3 regions of the Streptomyces sp. NPDC031466 genome follow, and region 3 is predicted to be linked to each of the others. Evidence: riboswitches for the same ligand, from Rfam matches in the RefSeq annotation. Region 3 holds a riboswitch; each other region holds the start of a gene.
What was found. Region 3 has a riboswitch for cyclic di-AMP ahead of ACZ5GP_RS25055 (C40 family peptidase). Riboswitches for the same ligand answer to the same signal wherever they lie in the genome.
Positions count from the first base shown of each region.

Region 1: another riboswitch for cyclic di-AMP. It lies ahead of ACZ5GP_RS15135 (M23 family metallopeptidase); the one in region 3 lies ahead of ACZ5GP_RS25055 (C40 family peptidase).
Region 2: another riboswitch for cyclic di-AMP. It lies ahead of ACZ5GP_RS17600 (transglycosylase family protein); the one in region 3 lies ahead of ACZ5GP_RS25055 (C40 family peptidase).

Region 1 is NZ_JBVIJT010000005.1:663,167-673,040, forward strand. It holds gene ACZ5GP_RS15105 (Twin-arginine translocation pathway signal) at 1-27, shown strand, start outside; gene ACZ5GP_RS15110 (4a-hydroxytetrahydrobiopterin dehydratase) at 33-353, shown strand; gene ACZ5GP_RS15115 (hypothetical protein) at 500-1,459, opposite strand; gene ACZ5GP_RS15120 (chaplin) at 1,634-1,858, opposite strand; tRNA gene ACZ5GP_RS15125 (tRNA-Met) at 2,318-2,391, shown strand; gene ACZ5GP_RS15130 (PP2C family protein-serine/threonine phosphatase) at 2,547-3,707, shown strand; cyclic di-AMP (ydaO/yuaA leader) riboswitch at 3,910-4,057, shown strand; gene ACZ5GP_RS15135 (M23 family metallopeptidase) at 4,068-5,144, shown strand; gene ACZ5GP_RS15140 (aldo/keto reductase) at 5,248-6,192, shown strand; gene ACZ5GP_RS15145 (PrsW family intramembrane metalloprotease) at 6,216-7,610, opposite strand; gene trmB (tRNA (guanosine(46)-N7)-methyltransferase TrmB) at 7,654-8,466, opposite strand; gene lhgO (L-2-hydroxyglutarate oxidase) at 8,603-9,832, opposite strand.
Region 2 is NZ_JBVIJT010000006.1:525,321-535,194, reverse strand. It holds gene ACZ5GP_RS17635 (class I SAM-dependent methyltransferase) at 1-822, opposite strand, end outside; gene ACZ5GP_RS17630 (NAD(P)/FAD-dependent oxidoreductase) at 990-2,393, opposite strand; partial or broken gene ACZ5GP_RS17625 (GtrA domain-containing protein) at 2,925-3,374, shown strand; gene ACZ5GP_RS17620 (Ppx/GppA phosphatase family protein) at 3,347-4,321, opposite strand; gene ACZ5GP_RS17615 (DUF501 domain-containing protein) at 4,318-4,851, opposite strand; gene ACZ5GP_RS17610 (FtsB family cell division protein) at 4,893-5,369, opposite strand; gene eno (phosphopyruvate hydratase) at 5,499-6,785, opposite strand; gene ACZ5GP_RS17600 (transglycosylase family protein) at 7,091-7,837, opposite strand; cyclic di-AMP (ydaO/yuaA leader) riboswitch at 7,842-8,030, opposite strand; gene ACZ5GP_RS17595 (transglycosylase family protein) at 8,226-9,281, opposite strand; gene ACZ5GP_RS17590 (cytochrome P450 family protein) at 9,430-9,874, opposite strand, start outside.
Region 3 is NZ_JBVIJT010000010.1:110,281-120,154, forward strand. It holds gene ACZ5GP_RS25040 (lipase family alpha/beta hydrolase) at 1-419, shown strand, start outside; gene ACZ5GP_RS25045 (M23 family metallopeptidase) at 645-2,207, shown strand; gene pcrA (DNA helicase PcrA) at 2,289-4,778, opposite strand; cyclic di-AMP (ydaO/yuaA leader) riboswitch at 5,081-5,236, shown strand; gene ACZ5GP_RS25055 (C40 family peptidase) at 5,245-6,531, shown strand; gene ACZ5GP_RS25060 (hypothetical protein) at 6,647-7,000, opposite strand; gene ACZ5GP_RS25065 (C40 family peptidase) at 7,345-8,421, shown strand; gene ACZ5GP_RS25070 (hypothetical protein) at 8,455-9,093, shown strand; gene ACZ5GP_RS25075 (LuxR C-terminal-related transcriptional regulator) at 9,583-9,874, opposite strand, start outside.

The DNA of each region.
Region 1 (9,874 bases), on a different contig from region 3:
CTGGAGCCCGTCATCGAGGGGAGCTGAAGAGCGTGGCAGAGGGACCGGTGCCGCTGAGTGAGCAGGAGATCGAAGCGGCTCTTCGGGAAATTCCGGGGTGGCGCCGCGACGGTGACGAAATCACCCGTTCTTACGGGATCCGCTACCACGGCGGAGTGGCGTTGATCGTGCACGTCGCCGATGTGGAGCGCCTCATCGGTCACCATGCGGACATCGATCTTCGGTGGGACAACGTTCGCTTCGGCATCACCACTCATGACGCCGGGCACAAGCTGACCGCTGCGGACTTCGAACTCGCAAAGCGAATCGACGAAATCGCCCAGGCACACGGGGCAGAGACCCTCATCGCCTGATTTCGGCATGGCGGAAAGGGGCCGTCACGTTCTGGGGTGCTGTCGATGTGCCGGGGCGAGGGTGGCCTGTGGGGTCGGTGTGTCGTCGGGCTTCGGGGTGTTTCCGGCCTGAGGCTGTGGTGTGTTGCGGGGCTGGCCGCGCGGGGTCACTCCGCTTCAGCGCGCGTCCGGCGGGTCCGGCGCCAGTACGAGTGGGCGGCGACGGTCAGTGTGATTCCGTAGACGGCGAACGCGGTCAGGCCGATCCAGGCGACCAGCAGCGCATCGCTCGCGGAGTGGAAGTCGCCTCGCCGCATCGTCACCATGCCGGTCGAGGCCAGGGTCAGGTACCCGATGCCGAACACCCCGTACGGAGCCAGCGTGGCGGCGCCGAGCAAGGCCGGGGCCAGCGGGAGCCAGCGGGGGACGCGGCGGCCGCGCAGCCACAGCGACCAGCGCGGGAAGACCTGGCCCCACGGACGGGCCAGGCCCCACAACAGGAAGGCGCCGAGCGCGGCCAGCAACACGGTGCCGTCCAGGCCCCAGGACTCCAGCGTCAGCCAGATTCCTGACGCGCCGTTGCGCTCGGAGACGGCGAGCATCTCCTCGCCGGTCATCCCGGCGAAGGCCCCGCCGGACGCCCAGATGAGCTTCATCGCCGCGTAGGGGAGAAAGGCCGCCGTCCCGACACCGGCCGCCAGTTGGACCGGCCCGGAGGCGGCGGAAGGAGTCCGTGCGACGGCCGCGGCGGGCGGGGGGCGCACGGACCGGGCCGTGGCCGCGAGCAGCACGACCCCGGCCGCCGCCAGCGCGTGGTTCGCCGCGGCCACGCCGTTGTCCACCCCCTGACCGAATACCAGGGTGATGACGTCCATCAGCAAGCCGAACGCGGCCATCCCGGCCGGCACGCAGAGCACCCACAGCCCCACCCGCGACGCCGGCCGCAGTCCGTACCGTGCGACCGCGCCGCAGGTCAGGGCCGCCCCCGCCCCCACCGCCGCGACCCCCCAGCCCAGCGCCGGGGGACCCGGCTCGCTGCCCAGGTAGAACAGGGGCGTCCCGCTCAACGCGCACGCCACGCCGAAACCGGCGTACACCACCGCCCACGCCGTCGTGGCCCGGCCCACCCGGCAAGGCCACCGCTGCCACCACGTGCGCCAAGGCGCCCTCGTCATCCCCGTCGCACCGACCATGCGGTGACCATCGCATCGACCGCAGCGGCGCGGCGTCAACTGCCGGGACGAGCTGCACACGCCTGACGGGTGAGCACCCTCTACGCCCGAGGTACGACCCGCTTCGGGTTACTGCGGTTCGCAGACGTTGTTCGGGGTGGGGTTGAGGACGCCGGCGACCGAGATGGTGTTGCCGCAGAAGTTCACGGTGGCGTGCACGGGGGCCTGCACCAGGTTGCCGGTGGCGAGGCCGGGGGAGTTGGTGACCTTTCCGTCGGCTTGGGGCTCGGGCCCGGGGTCGTCGGCGGTGGCCGGGGCGGTACCGAGGGCGAGGGTGAGCGCGGTGAGCGCCATGGCCACGGCGAGGGCTCCGCGCTTGCTCCGGTGCCTGGGGCTCGGGCTCGGGCTAGGGGGAGGAGTGGACATGGGTGCCGCCTTCCGAAGGTGCAGGGCTGCTTTACCTGGGAGCCTCGCGGGCGCAGCGCGAAGGGGCTCGGCCGGTGACCCGGCAGAGGGAAACGAATCGCCCATTCGTACGCCTGGGCGTGCGCCCGGGGGCACGGTGTGGCAGGACGTGCAGGTCGTGCGCCCGGGAGCGCGGCGTGGCAGGACGTGCAGGTCGTACGCCCGGGGCGCGCCGCACGCCCGAGACGCACCCGGGACACGGCGCGATACCCCGGACGCCGAGCCGGCGACCACCGACCCCGCCGCCCCGACCGCCCCGCCGGACCCCGCCACCCCCGACCACCCCACCGGCCCCCGGAGAAGCGGTTCGCTTCATCCGTCCGGATGGCGTACTGTTGTGTTTACCGACGCGGGGTGGAGCAGCTCGGTAGCTCGCTGGGCTCATAACCCAGAGGTCGCAGGTTCAAATCCTGTCCCCGCTACTGAAGGCCGAGGGCCGGAAGCATTTCGATGCTTCCGGCCCTCGGTGTTTTCCGCCCCGTGACCCGCTCGGCCCACACCGGCTCGCACCCCCGCCCCGCTGCGGGAAACCTGGGTGCAGCGCGGTGATGGGCGCAAACTCGGCGGGAGACAAGCGGTGGGGCAGCGTGGAGGTACCGGCGGCAGCGGAGCCACCGCGCACGAGCGGGCCTTCGTGCGGGCCCTGCCGGTCCTGCTCCTGGTCGTCGGGGTCCTGTACGACGCCTCGACCCCGCCCGACTTCACCGCGGCCCCGCTCTTCACGGCCGCCCCGCTGATCGCCGCCCCCTTCTACTCGCTCCTGAACACCGCCCTGACCGGCGCCGCGGCCTCCGTCTCCGTCATCGTGCTGCACTACGGCAACGCGGCGAACAGCCATGTCGAGGCCGTCACCGAACTGCTGACCGTGATGACCGTCGCCGCCCTCGCCATCGTCATCAACCGCGTCGTGCGCCGCGGCAACGACCGGCTCGCCACCGCCCGCTCCATCGCCGAGGCCACCCAGCGCGCCGTGCTGCCGCAGCCGGACCCCCGGATCGGCGGGCTCGACATCGCGGCGCGGTACGAGGCCGCGCAGGCGGACGCCTTCATCGGCGGCGATCTGTACGCCGTACAGGACACCCCGCACGGCGTGCGGCTCATCGTCGGCGACGTGCGCGGCAAGGGCATGGGCGCGGTGGCCGCCGTCGCCGTGGTCATCGGCGCCTTCCGGGAGGCCGCCGAGCAGGAGGCCACCCTGGAGGCGGTGGCGCAGCGCCTGGAGCGGGCGCTGGCGCGGGAGGGCACCCGGCGGGACGGGCTGGACGCCTTCGAGGGGTTCACCACCGCCGTCCTCGCGGAGATCCGGCTCAGCGACGGCTGCGTACGACTGGTCAACCGAGGGCATCCCGAGCCGCTGCTGCTGCGCGGCGACGGGCGGCTGTGCGTGCTCTCCCCGAGCGAGCCCGCGCTGCCGCTCGGCATGGGCGAACTGGGCGGCTGGCCGGACCGGGCGGACGAGTCGAAGTTCCCGCCCGGCGCGATGCTGCTCTTCTACACGGACGGCCTGTCGGAGGCGCGCGACGCCGCGGGCGTCTTCTACGACCCGGCGGCCCGGCTCGGCGGGCGGATCTTCCCCGGCCGCGAGGGCCCGCACGCGCTGCTGGCCACGCTCACGCAGGAGGTGCGGCGGCACACCGGGGGCGCGGCCACGGACGACATGGCGCTGCTCGCCCTGCGGCGCCCCGCCACCGCGGACGTGACCCACGGACACCACGAGCGTGACGGTGACCCGGGGTGACCGAAGTGCGTTGCCGCACGGCCCAACTGACGTTTTGTCAACGCGGCGAGGGGTCAACTCGCCCCGGTCCTGGCGCCCGTGTCCTGATAAGTACGGGCCGAAGCCGTTAACGATCAATCGGAACGGCTTGGAATACGGGCCCCCCGTCTATTAACGTTCGATAACGCAGCGCGGTCGTCCCAGCCGTCACCAGCGACGGCTCCGTGCGCACGCGCCTAATCCCGCAAGGGAGCCGGGGAACCACCAACTTGGGGTGAATCAGGCATCCGCGCCCTCGTGCCGGATGCTCGTAGGAGACCTTCCTGCTCCGAACCCGTCAGCTAACCCGGTAGGCGAAAGGAAGGAAAGGAGCGCGCCCCAGTGGCGTCCAACCGGCCTGCCCCCCAAGCCGTGTACATACCGAACGACGACGATTTCGGTGGGTACGACCAGGAGACCTGGGAGGAATGGAACCCCACCGAGGAGTCCGTCCGCCCCGTCCGCGGCAGGCACCGTGTGCACAAGAAGGGCGGCGGCGGGCTCGCCCGCAGCTCCACCGTGCTGGGCGTCGGCGTCATCGCCGCCGTCGGCGCGGGAGGCATCGCCACCGCGCAGGACGGCAAGCCGCCGGTCACCATCTCGATGCCCGACCTGGGCGCCGTCGCAGACTCGCTGCCCAAGGCCGACTCGCTTCCCGGCATCGGCTCCCTGATGGCCGACGACGCGTCCGCCGCCGCGGGCGCCGATGCCGTCCCGGCCGCCACGCCGCTCACCACCGCCGGTGCCGGCACCGCCGGTATCCGGCAGGGCGGCGCCGACGCGGGCGAGGCGTTGCGCGCCCGCATCATGCGGCAGGCGGAGAACCAGCAGGCCCAGGCGGACGACGCGGTGCGCACCGCGGCCGAGGAGAGCGCCGCCGAGAAGGCCGCCGCCGAAGCCGCCGCCCAGCAGCGGGAGGCCGAGCGCGAGGCCGACGCGAAGGCCGCCGCCCAGAAGAAGAAGGAGCGGGAGGCCCGGGAGGCCAAGGCCCTGGCCGAGCGTCGGGCCAAGCTCGCCAAGAGCTATGCGCTGCCCACCTCCTCGTACACCCTGACCTCGCACTTCGGTGACGCCGGTGCCATGTGGTCCTCCGGGCACCACACCGGTCTGGACTTCGCCGCGCCGACGGGTACCCCCCTCAAGGCCGTGCACACCGGCACCGTCAAGGAGGCCGGCTGGGCGGGCGCGTACGGCTACCGCACGGTCCTGGAGCTGCCCGACGGCACCGAGGTCTGGTACTGCCACCAGTCCTCGCTCAACGTCAGCGTGGGTCAGAAGGTCGCCACCGGCGATGTCATCGGGCGGGTCGGCGCGACCGGCAACGTCACCGGTCCGCACCTGCACATGGAGGTCCACACCGCGGGCGGGGCCAACATCGACCCGCTGTCCTGGCTGCAGGGCAAGGGCCTCAACCCCTGAACAGCCCCTGAGCAGCCCCTGAGCGCCCCCTGAGTCCGGCGCCCGCGCGCGCCGAGCCGTGCCCTGCCGGAATTCCCCTTCCGGCAGGGACGTTGAGGAACGCATGACTTCTCTCCGTACGCTCGGCTCATCCGACCTCGACGTCTTCCCGCTCTCCCTCGGAGGCAACGTCTTCGGCTGGACCGCCGACCGGGACGCCTCCTTCGCCGTCCTCGACGCCTACGTCGCGGCGGGCGGGAACTTCGTCGACACCGCCGACGCCTACTCGCACTGGGCGGACGGCAACAAGGGCGGCGAGTCCGAGACGCTCATCGGCGCGTGGCTCGCCGAGCGCGGCAACCGCTCCGATGTCGTCGTCGCCACGAAGGTCGGCTCCCACCCCGATTTCAAGGGACTCTCCGCCGACACCATCAAGGGCGCCGCCGAGGCCTCCCTGCGCCGCCTCGGCACCGACTACATCGACCTCTACTACACCCACTTCGACGACCCGTCGGTCCCGGTGGAGGAGATCATCGGGGCGCTCGACGAGCTGGTGCGGGCCGGGAAGGTGCGGGCGATCGCCGCGTCCAACATCGCCCCCGACCGGCTCCAGGAGTCCCTCGACTTCTCCGACCGCGAGGGCCTGGCCCGCTACGTCGCGCTCCAGCCCCACTACAACCTCGTCTCCCGCGACACCTACGAAGGCCCCCTCCAGGAGGTCGCCTCCCGCGCCGGCCTCGCGGCCGTCCCCTATTTCGCGCTCGCGTCCGGCTTCCTCACCGGCAAGTACCGCCCCGGCACGCGGGTGGAGAGCGCGCGCAGCGGCCGCGTCGAGGAGTACGTGGGCAGTGAGCGCGGCGAGCGGGTGCTGAACGCGCTCGACCGGATCGCGGCCGAGCGGGACGTCCAGGTCGCCACCGTGGCGCTCGCCTGGCTCGCCGCCCGGCCGACCGTGGCCGCGCCGATCGCCTCCGCGCGCACGGTCGAGCAGCTGCCGGCCCTGCTGGCGGTCGCGGACGTGGAACTGACCGAGGTGGAGCTGGCGACGCTCACGGCGGCCTCCGCCTGACGCCGGGCGTGGCGCCGGGGCGCTTAGGAGCGGTAGAGGTTGTGCGGCGGCCAGCCGTACGCCGGGTGGCCGTACGGGGGGCCGCCCGGTGCGGGGCCGCCGTATGCGGGGCCGTAGGCAGGGGCGCCGTAGGGCGGCGGGTGGCCGTGTCCGGCGTAGGGCATCCCCACGGCCAGGGGCATCGGCATGGGGTACAGGACCGGCGCCGTCGCGCGGGCCGCGTAGGCCAGGGCGGGGCGGGCCGGCCCGCGGCGCTCCCACAGCTCTTCGAGCAGCTCCCGCTCGCGTACGACGAAGTCGGCGCCGGCCCTGCCGCGGCGCCCCCGGTGGCGCAGGAACGCCAGGGACGTCGCGTACGTCTCGTACTCGGCGACCGTGCGGGCCGCCGCCTTCCCCCAGGTGTACGCGGCGTAGTCGCGGGCCAGCGCGCGGGCGCGCATCGAGCCGAGCGCGTACGGCTCGGGCGGGGTGAGCCAGCCCGCCGCCGCGTAGGCGGGCAGCTCGGCGCGGATCAGGCGCAGTTCGCGCTGCCGGGTCCAGATGGCCAGCCAGGTCACCAGGCCGAAGGAGGGCAGCATGAACAGCGCGTACACGGTGAAGAAGCCGTACTGCCCGAAGACCGCGGAGCCGTTCCACAGCGCGTGCACGCCCATCGCGAGCAGCAGCCCGGTGAGCGGGAGCAGCACGCGGCGCACGTGCTGGCGCTCGGCGAAGAACGCGGCGAGGCCGAAGCCGATGCCGGTGAGGACGGTGAAGAGCGGGTGCGCGAACGGCGACATGACCACGCGCACGAAGAACGTCGCGGCCGTCACGGAGGCCAGGCCGCTGTCGCGGCTGAGCTGGTCGGTGACGAAGGCGTTGCCGAGGTAGAGGATGTTCTCGGTGAACGCGAAGCCGGTCGCGGTCACCCCGGCGATCACCACGCCGTCGACGACGCCGGTGAAGTCGCGTCTGCGGAACAGGAAGACGAGCAGGACGGCGGCGGCCTTGGCCGACTCCTCCACGATCGGGGCGATGACCGTGGCGCCGAGGGTGTCGGCGCTGTGCGGGTCCGCGGTGGCGGTGGCTATCCAGCGGATCGCGAAGCTGTTCGCGACGATCGCGATGAGCGCGGCCGCGCACGCCCCCCACGCGAAGGCGAACAGGAGATTGCGCCAGGGCCCCGGCGCCACCCGGTCCAGCCAGCGGAACGCGGCGACGAGCAGCGGCACCGGCACCGTCGCGAGGCCGAGGCCGACGAGGAAGCCCTCGGTGCCGGTCTGTTCCCTGACCAGGGCGAGGATCACCAGGCCCGACAGGGCGAGCAGCGTGACGAGCCCGGCCGCCCGTATCGCGCGCCGCTGCCACCAGTGGGCGCGGCGGACCTCTCCCGGGGCGGGGGCCTCGGGGGGTATCGGATACGGAGAACTGGTGGCCACGTCGTTGACCCTAACGAGGGATACGGGTGGCCGCGACGGGGCCTTACCGACCGGCGCCGGTCCCGAGCGGTGCGGTGCGGCGGAACAGCAGGTCGCGGACGACATGTCCCTTGGTCAGGCCCTGGCCCTCGAAGCGGGTCAGGGGGCGGAACTCCGGGCGCGGGGCGTAGCCGCCGTCCGGCCGCGTGTTCTCGAAGTCGGGGTGCGCGGTGAGCACCTCCAGCATCTGCTCGGCGTACGGCTCCCAGTCCGTCGCGCAGTGCAGGAGCGCCCCGGGCTTGAGCGAGGGCGCGGCCAGCGTCAGGAACTCCGGCTGGATCAGGCGGCGCTTGTGGTGGCGGGCCTTGGGCCAGGGGTCGGGGAAGTAGACGCGCAGGCCGTCGAGGGACTCGGGCGGGAGCATCTCGCGGAGCAGGATGATCGCGTCGCCGTTGGCCACGCGTACGTTCGTCAGTCCCGCCCGTTCGGCGAGGCCGAGCAGATTTCCCTGGCCGGGGGTGTGGACGTCGACGGCGAGGATGCCGGTGTCCGGGTCGGCGGCGGCCATCTTCGCGGTGGCCTCGCCCATGCCGAAGCCGATCTCCAGGACGACGGGGAGGTCGGGGCGGGGCCCCTCGTCGTCCGCGAACAGCTCGCCGAGGTCCAGGGTGCGCAGCCCGTCGATGTCCAGGCCCCACGTGGGCCACAGCCGCCGCAGGGCGTCGCCCTGGCTGGTGGTCACCCGGCTGCGGCGCGGCTGGAAACTGCGGATCCGCCGCTCGTGGTGCGACCCGGCGGGATCGGGCGAGGGCCCCCCGGGAAACCGGGGAGCGGCCGGCGCGCGCCGCCCGCCCCGCCCCTCCGCGGTCGACGACACCCCCTCGGGAGCTTCGGGGCCGCCAGGGACTTCGGGGATACGGGGAGACTCAGACACAGTGCGCCCGATTTTACGGGTTGCCGGGGCTTCCCCCGCACGGCGACCGACGCCCTCCCCCCGCCAAGGGCGCCCCGCACTACCCCCCCAAAGAGGCCAGCGCCCGCCGCGCGACCTCCCGCCCGATCGGCAGTGAGGCGGTCGCCGCGGGCGAGGGCGCGTTCAGTACATGGACGGTCCGCGCCCCCTCCCGTATGAGGAAGTCGTCGACCAGCGTGCCGTCCCGCAGCACGGCCTGCGCCCGGACCCCCGCCGGCGCGGGGACCAGGTCGTCCGGCCCGACCGCGGGCAGCAGCCTGCGCACGGCGTCGGTGAACGCCGACTTGGAGGCCGAGCGGCGCAGCTCGCCCGCCCCGTAGCGCCAGTGGCGCCGGGCTATGTGCCAGGAGCCCGGCCACCCCAGCGTGCCGGCCAGCTCGCGGGGGCGGATCACCGACCAGTCGTACCCCTCGCGGGCGAGGGCCGGGACCGCGTTCGGCCCCACGTGGACGCCGCCGTCGATGCCGCGGGTGAGGTGGACGCCGAGGAAGGGGAAGGCGGGGTCGGGCACGGGATAGACGAGGCCGCGGACCAGCTCGGGCCGCGCCAGCTCGAAGTACTCACCGCGGAACGGCACGATCCGCATGCCCGGGTCGTCCCCGGTGAGCCGCGCGATCGCGTCGCAGTGCAGCCCGGCGCAGTTCACCAGGACCCGGCCGCGCACGATGGCGCCGTCGGCGGTGCGGACGGCGACGCCGCGCTCGGGCCGGCGGTCCACCCGCAGGACGTGCCCGCCCGCGCCGTAGCGGATCTCGGCGCCCGAGGCGGCCGCCAGGTGCCGGGCCACCGCGCCGTAGTCGCAGATGCCGGTCGTCCCGACGTGGATGGCGGCGAGCCCGCGGACCTCCGGTTCGTACGCGGTGATCTGGGCGGGGCCCAGCTCGCGCACCGGGATGCCGTTCTCCCTGCCGCGCTGGACCAGGGCGTGCAGCCGGGGCAGCTCCGCGCGCTCCGTGGCGACGATCAGCTTGCCGGTGACCTCGTGCGGAAGGCCGTACTCCGCGCAGAACTTGATCATTTCGGCGGCGCCGCCGACCGCGTATCTCGCCTTCAGCGAGCCCGGGCGGTAGTAGATCCCGCTGTGGATCACGCCGCTGTTGCGGCCCGTCTGGTGCCGGGCGGGGCCGGGCTCCTTCTCCAGCACGGTGACGCGGGTGCCGGGGGCGGTGCGGGTGAGGGCGTACGCCGTCGCGAGACCGACGATGCCGCCGCCGATCACCAGGACATCGCAGTCGTACGGACCGCCGCCGTCGTACGCGACCTTCTTCACCGCGCCTCACCTCCCACCACAGATACTGCCCTGCGCCACTGA
Region 2 (9,874 bases), on a different contig from region 3:
CATGCCGATGGAGGAGATCGCGTCGTACGGACCGTCGCGCACGTCCCGGTAGTCCTGGACGCGGATCTCGATCCGGTCGGTCAGGCCCTCCTCGGCGATGCGCTTCCTGGCGTAGGCGGCCTGCTCCTGGGAGAGGGTGACACCGACGACGTCCACGCCGTGCTCGCGGGCGGCGTGGATCGCCAGGGAGCCCCAGCCGCAGCCGACGTCGAGCAGGCGCGTGCCGGGCGCGAGGGCGAGTTTGCGGCAGACCAGCTCCAGCTTGTCGTGCTGGGCCTCCTCCAGGGTGGCTTCGGGCGAGGCCCAGTAGGCACAGGAGTAGACCATCGAGGGGCCGAGCACCAGCTCGTAGAAGTCGTTGCCCACGTCGTAGTGGTGGCTGATGGCCCGCCGGTCGCTGCCCTTGGTGTGCAGGTGGAGGCGGCCGTGCCGACGTGTCTCCTCCGGCGGCCGGGCGGGCGGCAGGAAGGGCGCGCTCAGGGCGATCAGCGAGCGGACGGCGGCACGGAAGCGGGGCTCGCGCAGCGCCTGCCGCAGATTCGGCCCGTCCTCGTCCCGCTCCCAGATGAACGCGGCGATCCGGTCCAGCGCCTCGTAGAGGTCCCCGTCGACGTCCAGGTCACCGGCCACCCAGGCGCGGGCCAGGCCCAGCTCACCGGGCTTCCACAGGAGGCGGCGCAGGGCGCGCCGGTCGCGTACGACGAGGGTGGGGGCGCCCGGCGGCCCGGCCTCCGAGCCGTCCCAGCCCCGGACGCGCACCGGCAGCTCGGCTCCCATGAGCTGCTCGGCGAGTCTCTCCAGCCGCAGTGCGGCGTTTCGCATGGCGCACACCTCCGTGAGGAAGACCGCTGGACGGTCCGACACCACGTAAACACCACGGGCACCCCGCGCACTCCCACGAGACGCCGAAAGGGGCCGCCCGCACCACGGATGGCGGACGGCCCCCTTCGGGGTGGATCAGTGACGCGTGGTCACCCGGTGACGCGAGGTCAGGAGGCCTTGGCCTTCTCCTCGGCCTTGACCGCCGGGGCGGGCTCGGCCGCGACCTGCGGCTTCGGGGCCGGCTTGGCGGCCTCGTAGAACTCCTCGCGAGGCGCTTCCAGAGCACCGAGGGAGACGACCTCGCGCTTGAGGAACATGGCGAGCGTCCAGTCCGCGAAGACGCGGATCTTGCGGTTGAACGTCGGCATGGCCAGGCCGTGGTAGCCGCGGTGCATGTACCAGGCGAGACGGCCCTTGAGCTTGATCTTCATCTTGCCCATGACGATCATCGCGACGCCCTTGTGCAGGCCGAGACCGGCGACCGCACCCTTGTTGGCGTGGCTGTACTCCTTCTGCGGGAAGCCCCGCATGCCGGAGATCACGTTGTCGCCGAGGACCTTCGCCTGACGCAGCGCGTGCTGGGCGTTCGGCGGGCACCAGGCGTTCTCGTTGCCGGCCTTGCGGGCGGCCATGTCCGGCACCTGGGCGTTGTCGCCCGCGGCCCAGATGTAGTCCGTGCCCTGCACCTGGAGCGTCGTCTGGGTGTCCACGTGACCGCGGGGGCCGAGCGGCAGGCCGAAGCGGGCCAGCGCCGGGTTCGGCTTGACGCCGGCGGTCCACACGATGGTGTTGGAGTCGACCTCGAGGCCGTTGTTCAGGACCACGTGGCCGTCCACGCAGGAGTCCATGCCGGTCTTGAGGTAGACCTCGACGCCGCGGCCTTCCAGGTGCTCCTTGCCGTACTGGCCGAGCTTGGGACCGACCTCGGGGAGGATCTTGTCCGCGACGTCGACCAGCACGAAGCGCATGTCCTCGCGCTTGACGCTCTTGTAGTACTTGGCCGCGTCGCGGGCCATGTCCTCGACCTCGCCGATGGTCTCCGCACCCGCGAAGCCACCGCCCACGAAGACGAAGGTCAGCGCCTTGCGGCGGACGTCCTCGTCGGTCGTGGAGTCGGCCTTGTCGAGCTGCTCGAGGACGTGGTTGCGCAGGCCGATGGCCTCCTCGATGCCCTTCATGCCGATGCCCTGCTCGGCGAGGCCGGGGATCGGGAAGGTGCGGGAGACCGCGCCCATCGCGATGACGAGGTAGTCGAAGGGCAGCTCGTACGCCTCGCCCACGAGGGGGGCGATCGTGGCGACCTTGCGGTCCTGGTCGATGGTGGTGACCCGGCCGGTGAGCACCTCTGCCTTGGGCAGCACGCGTCGCAGCGGGACGACGACGTGCCGCGGCGAGATGCTGCCGGCGGCGGCTTCGGGGAGGAAGGGCTGGTAGGTCATGTACGACCGGGGGTCGACGACCGTGACGGTCGCCTCTCCGTAGCGCATCTTCTTGAGGATGCGCCGAGCTGCGTACAGGCCTACGTACCCACCGCCTACTACGAGGATCCTGGGACGCTCCGTGGTGCTCATGCCATCGAGTATCCACCTGCCGGGCGGGGGTCGCTCGTGCGCCCCTTCACAAGCATGGGGAGAGCCTCTGCTACACTTCGCCGCCCACGTGACCGAGGTCATGCCGGATCAGGGGAACCACAGTGCCGCGCGAGTCGTTGTCCACCCCTTGTGAGCTGCCGCTCTGAGTCGGCAGCGGCGGTGAACCACTGCACCGCCCGCCCCACGGGCCCCGCGCCGGCAGCGCCGAGACCACCCCCGCGAGAACCCCTGGATGACCTTTTCGGGGTCCCGATGCCCCCGAACCTCGCTCCCCAGGGCCGAAATCCTTGTGAAGAACTTCACGAACTTTCCCGACGGACTGTCACGGCGAGGGCTCCGCACCCCCCTTCGACGCCACCAGACCGCAGGCATGGCGCCATAAATGGATACCCATGGCGCCACGCATGTGCCATGATGGCACCACTGCGGCACACCATGCTGTCCTCCCAGGTCAGAGGCGTGCCTTTCGCGAAGCGAGCCGGCACAACGAGCCAGCAAAGGGGTCGGGGCATGGAGAGAACAGGGAGCCAGGGACAGGCCGCCTCCGGTGCTGTCACCGCCTTCGCCCGCTTCGTGCTCTGCGGCGGCGGGGTGGGGCTCGCGGCCGGCTTCGCCGTGGCGGGTCTCGCGTCCTGGCTCCCCTGGGCGCTGGCCAACGCGGTGATCACCGCGGCCGCAACCCTGCTGGCCACCGAGCTGCACGCCCGGTTCACCTTCGGCGCGGGCCGCCGGGCGACCTGGCGCCAGCACGCGCAGTCGGCCGGCTCCGCGGCGGCCTCGTACGCGCTCACGTGCGCGGCGATGCTCGTCCTTCAGGAGCTGGTGGCGGCGCCCGGCGCGGTGCTCGAACAGGGCGTGTACCTCGGGGCCTCCGCCCTCGCCGGCGTCGCGCGGTTCGCGGTGCTGCGCCTGGTGGTCTTCGCCCGCGCGGGTCAGCCCCGCAGGCGCTCCTCCGCGACCTCCGCCGCCACCTTGTGGGCGATCCCGTCGAGGATGTCGTGCTCGCTCACCACGACCTCGCGGGCGCCGGTCCGGTCCATGATCGTGAGCAGGACGAGGGCGCCCGCCGCGATGACGTCGACGCGGCCCGGGTGCATCACGGGGATCGCGGCGCGCTCGGCGTGCGTGGCGCCCATCAGGCGCTCCGCGATGGCCGCCACCTGTTCGTAGGAGATCCGGGAGTGGTGGATCGCCCGCGAGTCGTAGGCGTCCAGGCCCAGCGCGATCGCGGCGACGGTGGTCACCGAGCCCGCGAGGCCGACCAGGGTGCGGGCCTCCTTGAGCGGGACCGCCTGCTCGGCGAGGTCCAGGGCGGCCTCGACGTCCGCCCTGACCGCGGCGAACCGCTGCGGCGAGGGCGGGTCGGCGACCGCGCCGTCGCGCACGAGGTGACGCTCGGTCATGCGGACACAGCCGACGTCCACCGAGCGGGCCGCCTCGACCGAGTCCGTGCCGACGACGAACTCGGTGGAGCCGCCGCCGATGTCCACGACCAGGTAGGGCCCGGCCAGGTCGTCGCGGCCGGCCAGTTCCCGGGTGGCGCCGGTGAAGGAGAACTCCGCCTCCTGCGCGCCGGTGATGACCTCCGGCTCGACGCCGAGGATGTCCAGGACGCCCCGGACGAACTCCTCGCGGTTGTCCGCGTCGCGGGAGGCGGAGGTGGCGACGAAGCGGACCCGCTCCACGCCGCCGTGCGCCTCGATGGCCTCGGCGTACTCGCGGCAGGCCGCGAAGGTGCGCTCCAGCGCCTCGGGGGCCAGCCGCCCGGTGCGGTCCACGTCCTGGCCGAGGCGCACGATCGTCATGCGCCGGTCCAGGTCGCGCAGTTCGCCGGTGACCGGATCGGCGTCCGCCACCAGGAGGCGGATGGAGTTCGTGCCGCAGTCGACGGCGGCGACGCGGGTCACGCCTCGTCCCCGGGCGCGCACGGCGTGACGCAGGGACCCTTGGCCCACCACTCGGGCAGCATCGCGATGGCCTCGTCGCCGAGGGGGTTCACGCCGGGCCCCGCGGCCAGGGAGTGGCCGACCAGGACGTGCAGGCACTTCACGCGGTCCGGCATGCCGCCCGCGCTCGGGAAGCCCTCCAGGACCTCGATGGCGTCCCGGCGGGCGATGTAGTCCTCGTGGGCCGCGCGGTAGGCGGCGGCCAGCTCGGGATCGCTCTGGAGCCGCTCCGACATCTCCTTCATCACGCCGTTGGCCTCGAGGGTGCCGATCGCGGACGCGGCCCGCGGGCACGTCAGGTAGTACGTGGTCGGGAACGGCGTCCCGTCCGGCAGGCGCGGCGCCGTCTCGACGACGTCGGGCTGACCGCAGGGGCAGCGGTGGGCGATGGCCCGCAGCCCGCGCGGCGGGCGGCCGAGCTGCTGCTTGAACGCCTCGACGTCGGCGTCGGTGGGCTCGGTGCGGTCGGTGGAGGGCGGGGGCGTGTGCATGCCTGTCTTTCGATCGGTTCTCTACGGGGGCCGTGCTGGGGTCAGTCGGGGCGGTCGGCCTTGTCGACGCCCTCCCAGACGTTCGAGTACCAGGGGCGCGAGGCCGCCCCCTGGTCCGCGCGCCGGCTCTTGGCCGCCGCCGGGTCGATGACCGTGAACCCGGTCTCGCCCGGCCGCACGTAGTGCAGGCGGTCCCGGATGCGCTGCTCGGCGTACGCGTCGTCCTGCCAGCGGGCCTTCTCGTCGCGCAGCTTCTCGACGTCCTCGCGCTGCTCGGCCTTCTGCCGGCGCAGGTCGTCGATCTCGGCGCGCTGCGAGACGTACTGCCGCATCGGGTAGGCGAGCGCCACGACCAGGGAGCAGAGCACCAGCGCGAGCAGGGCCGCGCGGCCGGTGAGCCGGGAGCGCCGGGCCTGGCGCTTGGTCTGGGACCGGTAGACGCGCTCGGCGGTCTGCTCGCCGAGCAGCCGCAGGCGGGTAGCGGTGGAGAACCGGTCCTTGGTCCCGGCCTTGGCCATGTTCCGCCTCCCCAGAGCAGCGCGGCGTGTAAACGTACCTACGTCCCCGCACACGGTACGGGACCGGGTGCGGGGACGTAGGTAACCACGGGCTCACGCGGCTGGGCGCGCGGGAGCCCCGGCGTCGTGCTACTGAGCGGTGCGGAACCGCGGGAACGCGCTGCGGCCGGCGTAGACCGCGGCGTCGTCGAGGATCTCCTCGATGCGCAGGAGCTGGTTGTACTTGGCGACGCGCTCGGAGCGGGCCGGGGCACCGGTCTTGATCTGGCCGCAGTTGGTGGCGACGGCCAGGTCGGCGATGGTGACGTCCTCGGTCTCGCCGGAGCGGTGGGACATCATGCACTTGAAGCCGTTGCGCTGGGCCATCTCGACGGCGTCCAGGGTCTCGGTCAGCGAACCGATCTGGTTGACCTTGACGAGCAGGGCGTTCGCGGAGTTCTCCTCGATGCCGCGGGCCAGGCGCTCGGGGTTGGTGACGAACAGGTCGTCGCCGACGAGCTGCACCTTGTCGCCGAGCTTCTCGGTGATGGCGTTCCAGCCGGCCCAGTCGTCCTCGAACAGCGGGTCCTCGATGGAGACGAGCGGGTACGAGGCGACGAGCTCCTCGTAGTACTCGGTCATCTCCGCGGCCGAGCGGGACTTGCCCTCGAACTCGTAGGAGCCGTCCTTGTAGAACTCGGAGGCGGCGACGTCGAGCGCGAGCGCGATCTGCTCGCCGGGGACGTAGCCGGCTTCCTTGATGGCCTCCAGGATGAGGTCCAGGGCGGCGCGGTTGGAGTCGAGGTTCGGGGCGAAGCCGCCCTCGTCGCCGAGGCCGGTGGCCAGGCCCTTGCTCTTCAGGACCTTCTTCAGCGTGTGGTAGACCTCGGTGCCCCAGCGCAGCGCCTCGGAGAACGACTCGGCGCCGATCGGCGCGATCATGAACTCCTGGATGTCGACGTTGGAGTCGGCGTGCGACCCGCCGTTGAGGATGTTCATCATCGGCACGGGCAGCAGGTGCGCGTTCGGGCCGCCGAGGTAGCGGAACAGCGGCAGGTCGCTGGCCTCGGAGGCGGCGTGCGCGACGGCGAGCGAGACGCCGAGGATGGCGTTGGCGCCGAGGGAGCCCTTGTTGTCGGTGGCGTCCAGGTCGAACATGGCCTGGTCGATCAGCCGCTGCTCGGTGGCGTCGTAGCCCACCAGCTCCGGGCCGATCTGCTCGATGACGGCGAGGACGGCCTTCTCCACGCCCTTGCCCTGGTAACGGTTGGGGTCACCGTCACGGAGTTCGATGGCCTCGAAGGCACCGGTGGAGGCACCGGACGGGACGGCGGCACGACCGGTGCTGCCGTCGTCGAGGCCGACCTCGACCTCGACCGTGGGGTTGCCTCGGGAGTCCAGGATTTCCCGGGCTACGACGACGTCGATGGACGGCACGAGCATCTCCTTCTGGGATGTGACGCGTTTACGAGAGCCGCTTCGGCCCTGCGTCTCCTGAGCCTAACCGGCCCGGAGCCTTCGGCCAGCCGACCGCCCGTCCCCTGGGACGGACAGTTGCGCAAACAGCCGGGAAACGGGGCGTAAGGCCACGTTTTCTACTCGCTGGTAGCGAACAAGGCGGGCCGGGTGTGACGCGGACATGCCCCCGCCCCGGTGCGTACGGGGGTACGCGCACCGGGGCGGGGAGCCCGTGGGGACGGGGCGGGCGGCCGTGCGTCCGCCGAGGCACGGCCGCGGGCGGGTCAGCTGAGGTGGAGCTGCTGGCCCGGGAAGATGAAGTCGGCGTTGTCGATGATGTCGCCGTTCAGCTTGTAGACCTTCTGCCAGCCGCCCTTGACGTCGTGCGCCGCGGCGATCTTGGACAGCGTGTCGCCGGTCTTGACCTTGTACTCGCCGTCGCCCTTCTCGACCTTCTTGCCGGTCGGGGTCTCGACGGTCTTCTGCGACTCGGTCTGCGGCGCGGGCTGCGGCTTCGGGGCCTGCTGCGCCCGCTGCTGGGGGGCGGCCTGCTGCTGGGGGGCGGCCTGCTGCTGCGTCTGCTGCGGCTGCGGCTTGGTCTGCTGCTGCGGGGCCTGCTGCTGGGGGGCCTGCTGCTGCGCGCCGCCGCCGTTGTACGCGGCGCCCGAGAGGCCGACGCCGCAGCTCGGCCAGGCACCCTTGCCCTGGCCGGCGAGGACCTTCTCGCCGATCTCGATCTGCTGGGCCTTGGAGGCCTTGTCGGCGGTGGGCGCGTACTTCGTACCGCCGTAGGCGGCCCAGGTGGAGGGCGAGAACTGCAGACCGCCCTGGTAGCCGTTGCCGGTGTTGATCGACCAGTTGCCGCCGGACTCGCACTGGGCGACGGCGTCCCACTCCTGGCCGGTGGCGGCGCTGGCCGAACCGGCGGCCATCAGCGGGGCGGCCACGGCGGCACCGGTGACACCGGCGAGCGTGACGACACGGGTGGCCTTGGACGGACGGCGGTGCTTGCCCTTGCTGGAAAACAGCATGAGTTCATCCCCTCACCGACGCCTGCGAGGTGAGCTGTCGGGTTCGGGCCAGTGAAGTTGCCCGGTCGCACCGACTTCGGTGCGACTTCACCCCTAGCCGGTCCCGTCCGCGGCGCTCCCTCGCGGAAGCCCCAACGTCCGGACCCGGCACTTACCTTGGGTCCCCCGCTCCTGCCCACGGCGCTCGAAGCGACGACTGTTCCCGTCCGGCCGTTGGCAGGATTCGGCGTACCGACCGGCGGGGCCCACGAGTGGCGGGCGATGACGACCGTAGTCACGCGATCGCCACAATTTCAAAGACGATCAGGCCTTCTGAGACCCATCTCTCACTTGCGCCAATGCGGACATACGGTTGCGAAGCGCCCGGCGGACGCTTCGTCAACTACCGCTACTTTTCGCCCAAATCGAGGCTCTGACCGGGGAGAATGAGGTCCGGGTCGGCTCCGACGGTCTCCTTGTTCTCGGAGTACAGCTCGTGCCAGCCGCCCTTGACGTCCAGGTCGTCCGCGATGACCGAGAGGTTGTCCCCGGAGCGGACCTCGTAGGTCCCGTCGGCGACCTTCTGGGTGCGTTCGCCGCCGCGCGAGGCGTGCCGGCCGGTGCGGTCGCCGTCGGCGTTCCGCGCGTCGGCTGCGGAGGTCTCGTCCGCGTCGCCGGCGCGGTGGCGGCCGGCGGCGGAGTCCTCGGAGCTCTCGGAGGGGTCGGAGGAGTTCTTCGGGTCGCGGGAAGTGCCGTCCTCGGCGCCGGACTTGCCCGCCTCGGACGCCCCGTCCTTGCCGTCCGATGTGTCCACGACGTCCGTCCCGTCGTGATTCTTGTCTCGGGAGGCGCGGTCCGATCCGGGCGTGTCGCCCGCGTGGCCGGAGGACTTCCGCTTTTCTGACGTGTCGTCGGAGGTGTCGGTGGAACCGGCACCCTTCCCGGCCGCGGACTCGCCCTTGCCGGCCTTCTCGCCGGTCTTCTCGCGGGCCTTCTCGTCCGCACCCTTGCCACTTGCTCCGCCGGCGCCCGACGTGTCCGAGGGCTCGGGGAGGATCGGGTCGCCCGGGTCGACGTCGGCCGCGGCGCCGCCGTCGGTGAGCCCGGCGATCGGCCCGCAGCTCGGCCAGGCCTTCGGTCCCTTGGCGTCCAGGATGTCCTCCGCCACGGCGATCTGCTGCGACTTGGAGGCCTCGTCGGCGCTCGGCGCGTAGTTCAGGCCGCCGTGCTGCTCCCACGTCTCCTGGGAGAGCTGGAGCCCTCCGTAGTAACCGTTCCCGGGGTCGGCGCTCCACTCACCGCCGCTCTCGCACTCGGCGAGCTTGTCCCACGTCACCGTCTCGGCGGCGCTCGCGCTCGTGGCCCCGAGGAGCGGGATGGCGATGGCTGATCCGGTGACTCCGGCCGCGACGATGAGGGCCGGGGCCTGGCGGGGGCGTCGGTGACGACCATTGCCGGAGAGCATGCGGTTGCCTTTCGGGAGACTGTGACGACGACCCGGGCACCGGGGTGCCCGAGTCGACGTGAACGTAGCCGCACTCGAACACTTGTCACAAGTCGATGCAGCGGAGATCACGCGAAGATCACAGTCGTGACACGCCGTCAGTCCTTACTCATCCGGCAGCCGTTTCATGTGCGGGTGTGAACTCCACCGGCAGGGTGCGCAGTCCCCGCATGATCAGCCCGCCGCGCCAGCGCAAATCAGCGGGATCGCCCGCGAGTTGCAGATCGGGAAGGCGCCGCAGCAGCGTCGCGAGGGCGGTCTGGCCCTCCAGGCGGGCGAGCGGCGCGCCCAGGCAGTAGTGGATGCCGTGCCCGTATCCCAGGTGCTGGTTGTCGCGCCGGGACAGGTCCAGCGTGTCGGGCCGCTCGAAGCGCGCGGGGTCGCGGTCGGCGGCGGCCAGGACGACCAGGACGGGGTCGCCGGCGGCGATGTCCTGCCCGCCGACGGTCAGCGCCTCGGTCGCGAACCGCCAGGTGGCCAGCTCCACGGGGCCGTCGAAGCGCAGCAGTTCCTCCACGCCCGTCTCCAACAGGGCCGTGTCGCCCCCCGCCAGG
Region 3 (9,874 bases):
GCGGCCTGATCGCCCGCTATTACGCCCAGCGCCTCGGCGGGGACGTACGCGTCCGCACGCTGGTCACGCTCGGCACCCCGCACACGGGCACCCGCGTCGCACCGCTCGCGGACGCTCACCCGATCGTGCGGCAGATGCGTCCGGGGTCCGCCGTGATCGAGGAGCTGAAGGAACCCGCGCCCGACTGCCGTACGCAGTTCGTGAGCTTCTGGAGCGATCTCGACCAGGTCATGGACCCGCCGGAGACCGCCTGTGTCGACCATCCCGACCTGCTCGCGCAGAACATCCAGGTGACCGGAATCGGCCATCTCGCGCTGCCGGTCCATCCGGCGGTCGCGAACGGCGTGCGCGAAGCGCTCGATCTGGCCGAACCGGGGGCGGATGCCAAGGGGGCACCGGGCGGACTCACGGTCGCCTGACCTCTTGGCCGATGACGGCTGCTCACGCATTCACAGCCGCACATCCCGTCCCGGCTCGAACAAGGGTCGAACGCAGTACCAAGCCGATGCCCATAGTCCCCCGAAAGAAGGCTGAATGCCCGTTTACTGCAACCATGAAACCTGCCGAAGATTGTCGCGCCCGCATACCGCCGGGTACAGTCGCCGCACTGCTCTGCCCCTGCTGCCGAGGCGAAAGAGAAGTTGGTGAACGACCGTCACCCGTCGGGGAGCTCGACTCCCCCGCCCTCGGCACCCGGCGCCGATTACCCCCACTACGCGACGTACGACCAGCAAAGCGCCCCGCACGGCGGCTACGGCTATGACGCCTACTCCACCGGCAGTTGCGACACCGGGGTCTTCGACACCGGCACCTTCGCGACCGACCCGCTCTTCGGCGAGATGAGCGGCGCCGAGTACGACACCGGCCAGTGGGCGACCGCCCCGGACACCCGTCAGCAGGCGGACGACGCCTCTCGGCAGCCGGCCGCCTACGACACGTACGCCGGGCAACAGCACGGCGCCCACGACACCGGCAGTCACGACACCTCCGGCTGGTCGACCGGCGCCTATCAGCACCTCGTCGGCATTCCCTCCCAGCAGGGCCCCGACAGCACGGGCCAGTGGGACACCACCGACTGGAGCCAGGCGCCCACGACCGGCCAGTGGGAGACCCAGGCCTTCGACACGGGCGCCTACGACGCCACCGCGTGGAACTCCGCCGGTGAGTCGCGGGAGTCGCACGAGACACATGCGACGCACTCGTCACACGGGACGCCCTCGACGCACGAGTCCGCGGAATCTGAGCCTCCGCAGCCGTACGAGGCCGGTGAGGCGTACGAGAGCATCGAGCGGTACGAACTGACCGAGCAGTACGAGATCTCCGCCGAGGCCGCATCCGCGGACGCGGACGCCTACGAAGGCGGGGACGAGGACCCGTACGAGGACGCGGAGCACGAGCCCGCCGCGCACGTCCCGGTCCCCGCGCCCCGCGCCGCCCGCGGCAAGAGCGGCGGATCTGGAGCGGGCCGGTCGAGGACCCGCCGCCGCACTCCCGCCAAGCGTTCCGCTCTGCTGACCGTCGCCGTGCCCTCGGCCTGCGTGATGGGCGTCGCCGGAGTGGCCGCCGCCTCCGTGGGCAGCTTCGGCGGGGACGACCACAAGGAGACGGCGGCCTCGGTCCCGGACGCCGCGTCCGTGCAGCCTTCCACCGCCAACAACAAGCTGGACACCCAGTTGGCGAACCTCTCCGCGGACGCGGGTGACTTCGCTGACCGGGCGAGCCGCACGCAGGAGCGCATCGACCTCAAGGCCCAGAAGGTGGCCGCGCAGAAGAAGGCGGCGGCGGAGGCGGCGCGCAAGGAACGCATGCGCCCCAAGTTCGTCCTGCCGGTCAAGCAGCACGGGCTGAGCGCGCAGTACGGACAGGCGGGCGTCAACTGGATGTCGGCGCACTCCGGCATCGACTTCCCGGTCTCGTACGGCACAGAGGTCTTCGCCGCGACCGACGGCACCGTGACCACGAAGTGGAACAGCGCCTACGGCAACATGGCGATCGTGACCGCCAAGGACGGCACGGAGACGTGGTACTGCCACCTCTCCCAGCACAAGATCTCCAGCGGTCCGGTGAAGGCGGGCGAGACCATCGCCTTCTCCGGGAACTCCGGCAACTCCACGGGCCCGCACCTGCACTTCGAGGTGCGCCCCAGCCACGGCTCGGCGATCGACCCGCTGCCGTGGCTGCGCAGCCACGGCCTCGACCCGACGTAGCCGAGGCCGCCCCGCCGGGCGCGGCTCGCCGATGGGCCGCCGCCGGCGAAGGCGCGGCCCATCGGGCTCCCGCCCTCGGCGTTACAGCTTCTCGACCGGCGCGTACCGCAGCAGGAGCCGCTTCGGCTTGGGCTCACCGAAGTCCACCGTCGCCTCGGCGTTCGCCCCCGTGCCCTTCACCCCGACCACGGTCCCCAGGCCGAATTGGTCGTGCGTCACCCGGTCCCCGACCGCCAGCGAGACCACCGGCTTCTCCGAGGCGCGGCGGGTCGCGAAGCCCTGCGCGCCACCGGTGCGCGAGCGCGAGGAGGACAGCGACGAGGCGATGCCACCGGCGGGACCGGAGGACGCGAGGGGGCCGACGGAGCCCTTCCGCTTCCAGTCCAGATGCGTATCCGGAATCTCTTCGAGGAAGCGGGACGGCGGGTTGTACGAGGGCTGGCCCCAGGCGCTGCGCATCGAGGACCGGGTCAGGTAGAGCCGCTCCCGCGCACGCGTGATGCCCACGTAGGCGAGGCGACGCTCTTCCTCCAACTCCTTGACCTGCCCGAGGGAGCGCATGTGCGGGAAGACGCCGTCCTCCATACCGGTCAGGAACACCACGGGGAATTCCAGGCCCTTGGCGGTGTGCAGCGTCATGAGCGTGATGACTCCGGAGCCGTCGTCCTCCTCATCCGGAATCTGGTCGGAGTCGGCCACGAGCGCGACGCGCTCCAGGAAGTCGGAGAGCGTGCCCGCCGGAGCGGCGGCCCCCTCCTCGCCTTCCGCCCGCTCGTTGCCCTGCGCGTTCTCCTGCTCGAATTCGAGTGCGACGGCGGCGAGTTCCTGGAGGTTCTCGATGCGGGTCTCGTCCTGCGGGTCGGTCGACGCCTGCAGTTCGGCGAGGTAGCCGGTCCGTTCGAGCACGGCCTCCAGGACGACGGCCGGGCCCGCGCCGGACTCGACGATGGTCCGCAGGTCCTCCATGAGCGCGTTGAACCGCTTGACGGCGTTGGTGGAGCGGGCCGCCATTCCGTACGCCTCGTCGACGCGACGCAGTGCCTGCGGGAAGGAGATCTTCTCGCGCTGCGAGAGGGCGTCGATCATCGCCTCGGCGCGGTCGCCAATGCCCCTCTTGGGGACGTTGAGGATGCGCCGCAGCGGGACCGCGTCCTCGGGGTTCGCGAGAACGCGCAGGTAGGCCAGCACATCGCGGACCTCCTTGCGCTCGTAGAAGCGGACGCCGCCGACGACCTTGTAGGGCAGGCCGACACGGATGAAGATCTCTTCGAAGACACGGGACTGGGCGTTCGTCCGGTAGAAGATCGCGACGTCGCCGGCCTTCGCGTCACCCGCGTCCGTGAGCCGGTCGATCTCGTCGGCGACGAACTGCGCCTCGTCGTGCTCGGTGTCGGCGACATAGCCGGTGATGCGGGCGCCCGCGCCCTGGTTGGTCCACAGGTTCTTCGGGCGCCGGCTCTCGTTCCGCTCGATGACGGCGTTGGCGGCGGTCAGGATCGTCTGCGTGGAGCGGTAGTTCTGCTCCAAGAGGATCGTCGTCGCGTCGGCGTAGTCCTCCTCGAACTGGAGGATGTTGCGGATGGTGGCACCGCGGAAGGCGTAGATCGACTGGTCCGCGTCACCCACCACGCACAGCTCCGCGGGGTCGTCGCCCTCGCCTCCGGAGGGGCCGACCAGCTCGCGCACCAGTGCGTACTGCGCGTGGTTCGTGTCCTGGTACTCGTCGACCATGACGTGCCGGAAGCGGCGGCGGTAGTGCTCGGCGACGTCCGGGAAGGCACGCAGGAGGTGGACCGTCGTCATGATCAGGTCGTCGAAGTCCAGCGCGTTCGCCTCGCGCAGGCGTGACTGGTACATGGCGTAGGCCTGGGCGAGGGTCTTCTCGAAGCCGTCGGCCGCCTGCGCCGCGAAGTCCTCCTCGTCGATCAGCTCGTTCTTCAGGTTCGAGATCTTGGCGCTGAAGGACTTCGGCGGGAACTTCTTGGGGTCCAGGTCGAGATCGCGGCAGACCAGGGCCATCAGGCGCTTGGAGTCCGCGGCGTCGTAGATCGAGAAGGAGGACGTGAAGCCCAGCTTCTTGTACTCGCGGCGCAGGATGCGGACGCAGGCGCTGTGGAAGGTCGACACCCACATCGCGTTGGCCCGGGGGCCCACGAGCTGCTCGACGCGCTCCTTCATCTCGCCCGCGGCCTTGTTCGTGAAGGTGATCGCGAGGATCTGGCCGGGGTGCACACCGCGCTCGGCGAGGAGGTACGCGATGCGGTGGGTCAGCACGCGGGTCTTGCCGGAGCCGGCGCCGGCGACGATGAGCAGCGGGGCGCCCGCGTGCACGACGGCCGCGCGCTGGTTCTCGTTCAGCCCCTCCAGGAGCGTCGCCGGGTCGATGACCGGGCGCGGGGCACCGTCGCGGTAGTGCGTGTCCCGGGTCATGGGCACGTCGAACTTCCCGCTGAACAAGTCGTCCGGAACGGGTTCCGGAGCGCTGTCCTCGGGCGGCGGCGGGGGCTCTTCGTCCGCGGCCCGGGAAGGCTGCAGGTCCGCCAGGAAGCTGTCATCAAAGAGGCTGCTCATCGCCTCCCGAGTCTAGGCGGCCCCACTGACAAACCGCCCCGGGTTCCGACCACCTCACATCCGCCGGTGACTCACATCCGGTGACCGGCTCACCTTCCTCTACGCCCCGCCCACGAACGCTCACGCTCCGCAGCGGCCCCCGGGCTTCCCGCGTCATGCTCACCTCACGCCCGCATCAAGGCCCTCGTAAAGTCACGGAAATGTATCGGGCATATCGAACATCAACCTTCACACCCGCCTCACGAGTTGGCTAGCGTGCTGCGCGGGCCGCTCGTCCCCCGCCGGCGAACCTCGCCGGGAGCGGGTGGCCTCCGCCGAGTCCGACGCGTTCGGAGCCGGGGACCCACCGAAAACCTGGGGTGAATCGGTCCCGTACGCAGTACGGGACCGTAGGGCAACCTTCCGGAGCACCCGCCCGAACCCGACAGCTAACCCGGTAGGCGGTCTACGGAAGGAGTCGCCTCCCTTGGCGTCGCACCGCAAGCCACGGACCCGGCCGACCGCACCCCGGACCCGCACCACCCCGGCCGTCGGCATCACGACGGCGGCCCTGACCTCCGTGGCCCTCCTGTCGCAGAGCGCGCAGGCAGCCCCCTCCGAGCCGACGAGGCCCCGCCTCGAAGAGCCCGGCCCCGAAGGACCCAGCCTCGAAGAGGTGCGGAAGAAGGTCGACGACCTCTACCACCAGGCGGGCGTGGCCACCCAGAAGTACAACTCGGCCAAGGAAAAGACCGACAAGCAGCGCAGGAGGACCGACCGCCTGCTCGACGACGTGGCCCAGCGCGCGGACAAGCTGAACGAGGCACGTCAAAAGCTCGGCTCCTACGCCGCCGCGCAGTACCGCACCGGCGCCGCCTCCCATACGGCCGCGATGATGCTGGCCGACGACCCTCAGGGTTACTTCGACCAGAACCACCTGGCGGGCCGGCTGACCGCGCGGCAGAAAAAGGCCGTGGACGACTACCAGGCGCAGCAGGCGTCGGCGACGAAACAGCGCGCGAGGGCGGCGCAGAGCCTCGAGACGCTGAGCGACTCCCGCGACGGCCTCAGGACGAGCAAGCGGACCGTCCAGAAGAAGCTGGGCGAGGCGCGTGAGCTGCTCTCGGAGCTGACCGCCGAGGAGAAGGCACGGCTCGCGGCGGCCGAACGGAAGCGGGAGCGGGAGGCCGAGCGCAAGGCCGAGGGACTGGCGCGCGAACAGGCCGCCGAGGCGGAGCGCAAGCACAAGGCCGAAGAGGCGGCGCGGAAGGAGACGGATCGGGGCCAGGGGCAGGGGCACGGGGGCGGGCAGGCCGAGGGTGCGGGAGAGGGCCAGGACGGCGGCTCAGGGACCGGAGCCGGGTCGGGTCCCGGGTCGATCCCCGGGTCGATTCCCGGGTCGGGGAGCACGGACAGCGGGTACTCCACCAAGGCCGCGAAGGTCGTCGATTTCGCACGGGCCCAGCTCGGCAAGCCGTACGTCTGGGGCGCCACCGGTCCGGATTCCTACGACTGCTCCGGGCTCACCCAGGACGCGTGGAAGGCCGTCGGGATCTCCCTGCCGCGCACCACATGGGATCAGGCGAAGGCGGGCACAACCGTGAGAACCGCCGATGCCGAGCCGGGTGACCTGGTGTTCTTCTACGACGACCTCAGTCATGTGGGGATCTACATCGGCGACGGCACGATGATCCACGCCCCGAGGCCGGGCGCGAACGTCCGTGTCGAGGCGATCTCCTACCTGCCCATCCACAGTGTGGTGCGCCCGGCATAACCCTGGTGAGCGCCCTCTACGCGCGCGTGGCCCGCACTCTTCGCGGAGTGCGGGCCACGCGCGCGTAGAGGGTCGCTAACGGAGGGCCGTTACCGGAGGGCCGTCATTGGGGGGATCAGGTCCACAGCACGGCGATGAAGATGTTGGCCGTCGTCAGCAGCCCCACCGCGCCGAACACGCCCTTGTCGATCTTCTCCTCGTCCCGCTTCACGTAGACCAGCGCGAGGATCACGATCAGCACGGCCATCTTGATGCCGATCTTGAGGTTGTTGACCGGGTTGTCGTCGGCCTGGTTCAGGCCCACCAGGACGGCACCGGTCACGAGCATGGTCAACGCGCCGTGCAGCATCGCGGGGCTGAAGCGGGCGGTGCCCTGGCCCATCTGCTTCATCTGGGTCAGGAAGCCGCCCAGGAGCGAGGCGATGCCGATGATGTGCAGGCCGACGAAGAGATGGATGAGTACGTCCATGAGGCCGGAGCCTAGCCCGGCCCCACGTCGCCCACCTCGGGCGGCCCCTTATCACCCCGCGACGGACAGCTGGGGCACAGCCACCACAATGGCCACACTCATGACAAGTAGGTCATCGAATCCGCATCCGGAACGGGCATACATGGTCGCCGTTCCGCCCACTTCCGTCAGTTGCACGCAAGCCCTCACCGGGCCGTTACGTCCGGGTTTAGCGTCCTTCACCAGGTGACCGGATCCCCACCGCCGCCCGTCCAGGGCGGCAGTCGGTCATCACCGCCGAGAAACCCGGCGGCGGCCCGCTCCCCCTGTGCGGGCCGTCGCCGGTCAGGTAAGGAGCCCCCTTCGTGGCAGCGCACCGCAAACCCCGACAGCGCTTGCTCACCGGCCGTGCGGCCCGCACCGCCGCCACCCTCGCCCTGGCGGGAGCCGCTTCGGTGACCGCCCTCGACGGCACCGGGCACGCGGACCCCCGGCTCAGCCCCGCCGAGGTGAAGTCCAAGGTCGACGCGCTCCACCGGGAGGCGGAGATCGCCACCGAGAAGTACAACGGGGTGAAGGAGAAGGCCGAGAAGGCCGAGACCTCCCTCGGCGAGCTGCGCGACGAGGCGGCCCGCAAGACGGCCGAACTCAACTCCGCCCGCGAAAGCCTCGGTTCATACGCGGCCGCCCAGTACCGCGCGGGCGGCATCGACCCCTCCGTGCAGCTCGCGCTCTCCTCCGACCCCGAACAGTTCCTGGACCGCGCCTCGTTCGCCGACCGGGCCGGCAACCGCCGGGCCGCCGCCATCAGGGACGTGCGCAAGAAGCTCCGTCAGATCGACCAGCTGCACGCCGAGGCCGACGGTCACCTCTCCACCCTCCGCTCGCGCCAGGCGGAACTGCGGAAACACAAGAACACGATCACCGGCAAACTCGGTGAGGCCAAGCGGCTGCTGTCCCGGCTCACCGCCGAACAGCGCACACAGCTCGCGGACGCCGAGCAGCGCACACAGCTCGCGGACGACAACACCGACCGGGTCACCCGTTCGCACACCCGGACCCCGCAGCCGCACGCACCGTCCAAGGCTCCCAACGCCCGCGCCGCGGCCGCCGTCTCCTACGCCTACAAGGCGATCGGCAGCCCCTACGTATGGGGCGCGACGGGCCCCAACGCCTTCGACTGCTCGGGGCTGGTCCAGGCCGCCTACCGGGCGGCGGGCGTCTCGCTGCCCCGCACCACCTACGCCCAGATCGCCGCCGGGGAGCGCGTCGCACGCTCCGCACTCCGCACCGGTGACCTGGTGTTCTTCTACTCGGGCATCAGCCACGTCGGCATCTACGTGGGCAACGGCCAGATGATCCACGCCCCGAACCCGAGCGCCCCGGTGCGGCTCGCACCGATCGACCACATGCCGTTCGCGGGCGCCACCCGGGTGGTGTGAACCGGCCCGACGGCCCCCAGTACTGTCGGGTCCATGCCCAGCCGTACGTTGCCGCCGCCTCCCCCTCCCGCGCAGCTGCGCACCTGGCCGGACCGTCGGGCGCTGCTCACCGACCGGGGCATGGCCCTCCACGAACTCCGCCGACGCCACCTCGGGGTGCACCGGCTCCTGTTCCTGTGGCTGTGCGGTCTCGGCGCCGTGATCGGCTGGGCACTGCTGATGCAGCCGATCAAACTCATCGAGGAGAAGGACGCCACGGGGCTCATCCTCGGCCCGGTCCTCGCGGTCCTCGGCCTCGCGGCGCTGGCGCCCTCGGTGGTCGGCGTCGTCCTCAGCCTCCGCCGCGACCGGCGGATACGAGAACTCACCGACGCCTGGATCGCCCTGGACCGAGACCCGGCGTCCGACGCCCGTCTGCGCTCCCCCGGCCTCAGCCTCTTGTGGCTCCTGTCCTCCCTCGCCGTGTGCGCGCTCGGCCTGTGGGCGTCCTTCGAGTCGGCCGCGTACGCCGAACCCGGCCACGAGACGTACGCCGACGTCGCCCTCGGCATGGGCACGGGCCTCCTCCTGTGGCTGACGGGCCTGCTGGGCGCCGCCAAGGCCCTCACCCACTACCGCTGGGCCCTGCGGGTACTGGCGCCGCTCCCGGCCCCCGGCGGCACGCACCCCTAGCGCGACTCCACCGAGCCCCCTTCCCGAAGTCCGTCTACGAATACTCAGCGCTGGTCACGCCGGCCCCGAGTACTCGCCCGTGTGCGGTGCGGAAGCCGCGCTCCTCCCGCGAGGTGCGGGTTCGATGGGCCGGCGACAGCCACTACCGACCCCCGCTGGACGGCACCCTCTGCCGACCAAGCTGACCGCGCACCGCGCGAGGGCGGCCCAGGCGGCGGCACTACCCGGGACGACCCTGGCGGCCCCGCTGCCCAGGTCGTCCCCCGAGGCGCCCACCACTCAGGGCGACCCGGCGCACCCGACGCCTAGGGACGGCACCCGACGCCAGAGGCAGAACCCGGCGCCAGGGGCGGCACCCGACGCTCGAGGCAGCACCCGGCACCCAGCCAACCTGGCCGCGCCCCGTGCCTCGCACCCCGAACCTCGCGCAGTCAGCCCCCGTACCGGCCGGCCGCTGCGCGACCGGCTCCGCAGCAGCCCCTCAGCACCTCAGACCAGCCGCCGCGCCGTCGCCCACCGCGTCAACTCATGGCGGTTGGAGAGCTGAAGCTTCCTCAGGACCGCCGAGACATGCGACTCGACCGTCTTCACGGAGATGTAGAGCTGCTTGGCGATCTCCTTGTACGCGTACCCCCGCGCGATCAACCTCAGGACCTCCCTCTCCCGCTGCGTCAATCGGTCCAGGTCCTCATCGATCGGGGGCGCGTCCGTGGAGGCGAAGGCGTCGAGGACGAAGCCGGCCAGGCGTGGCGAGAACACCGCGTCGCCGTCCTGCACCCGG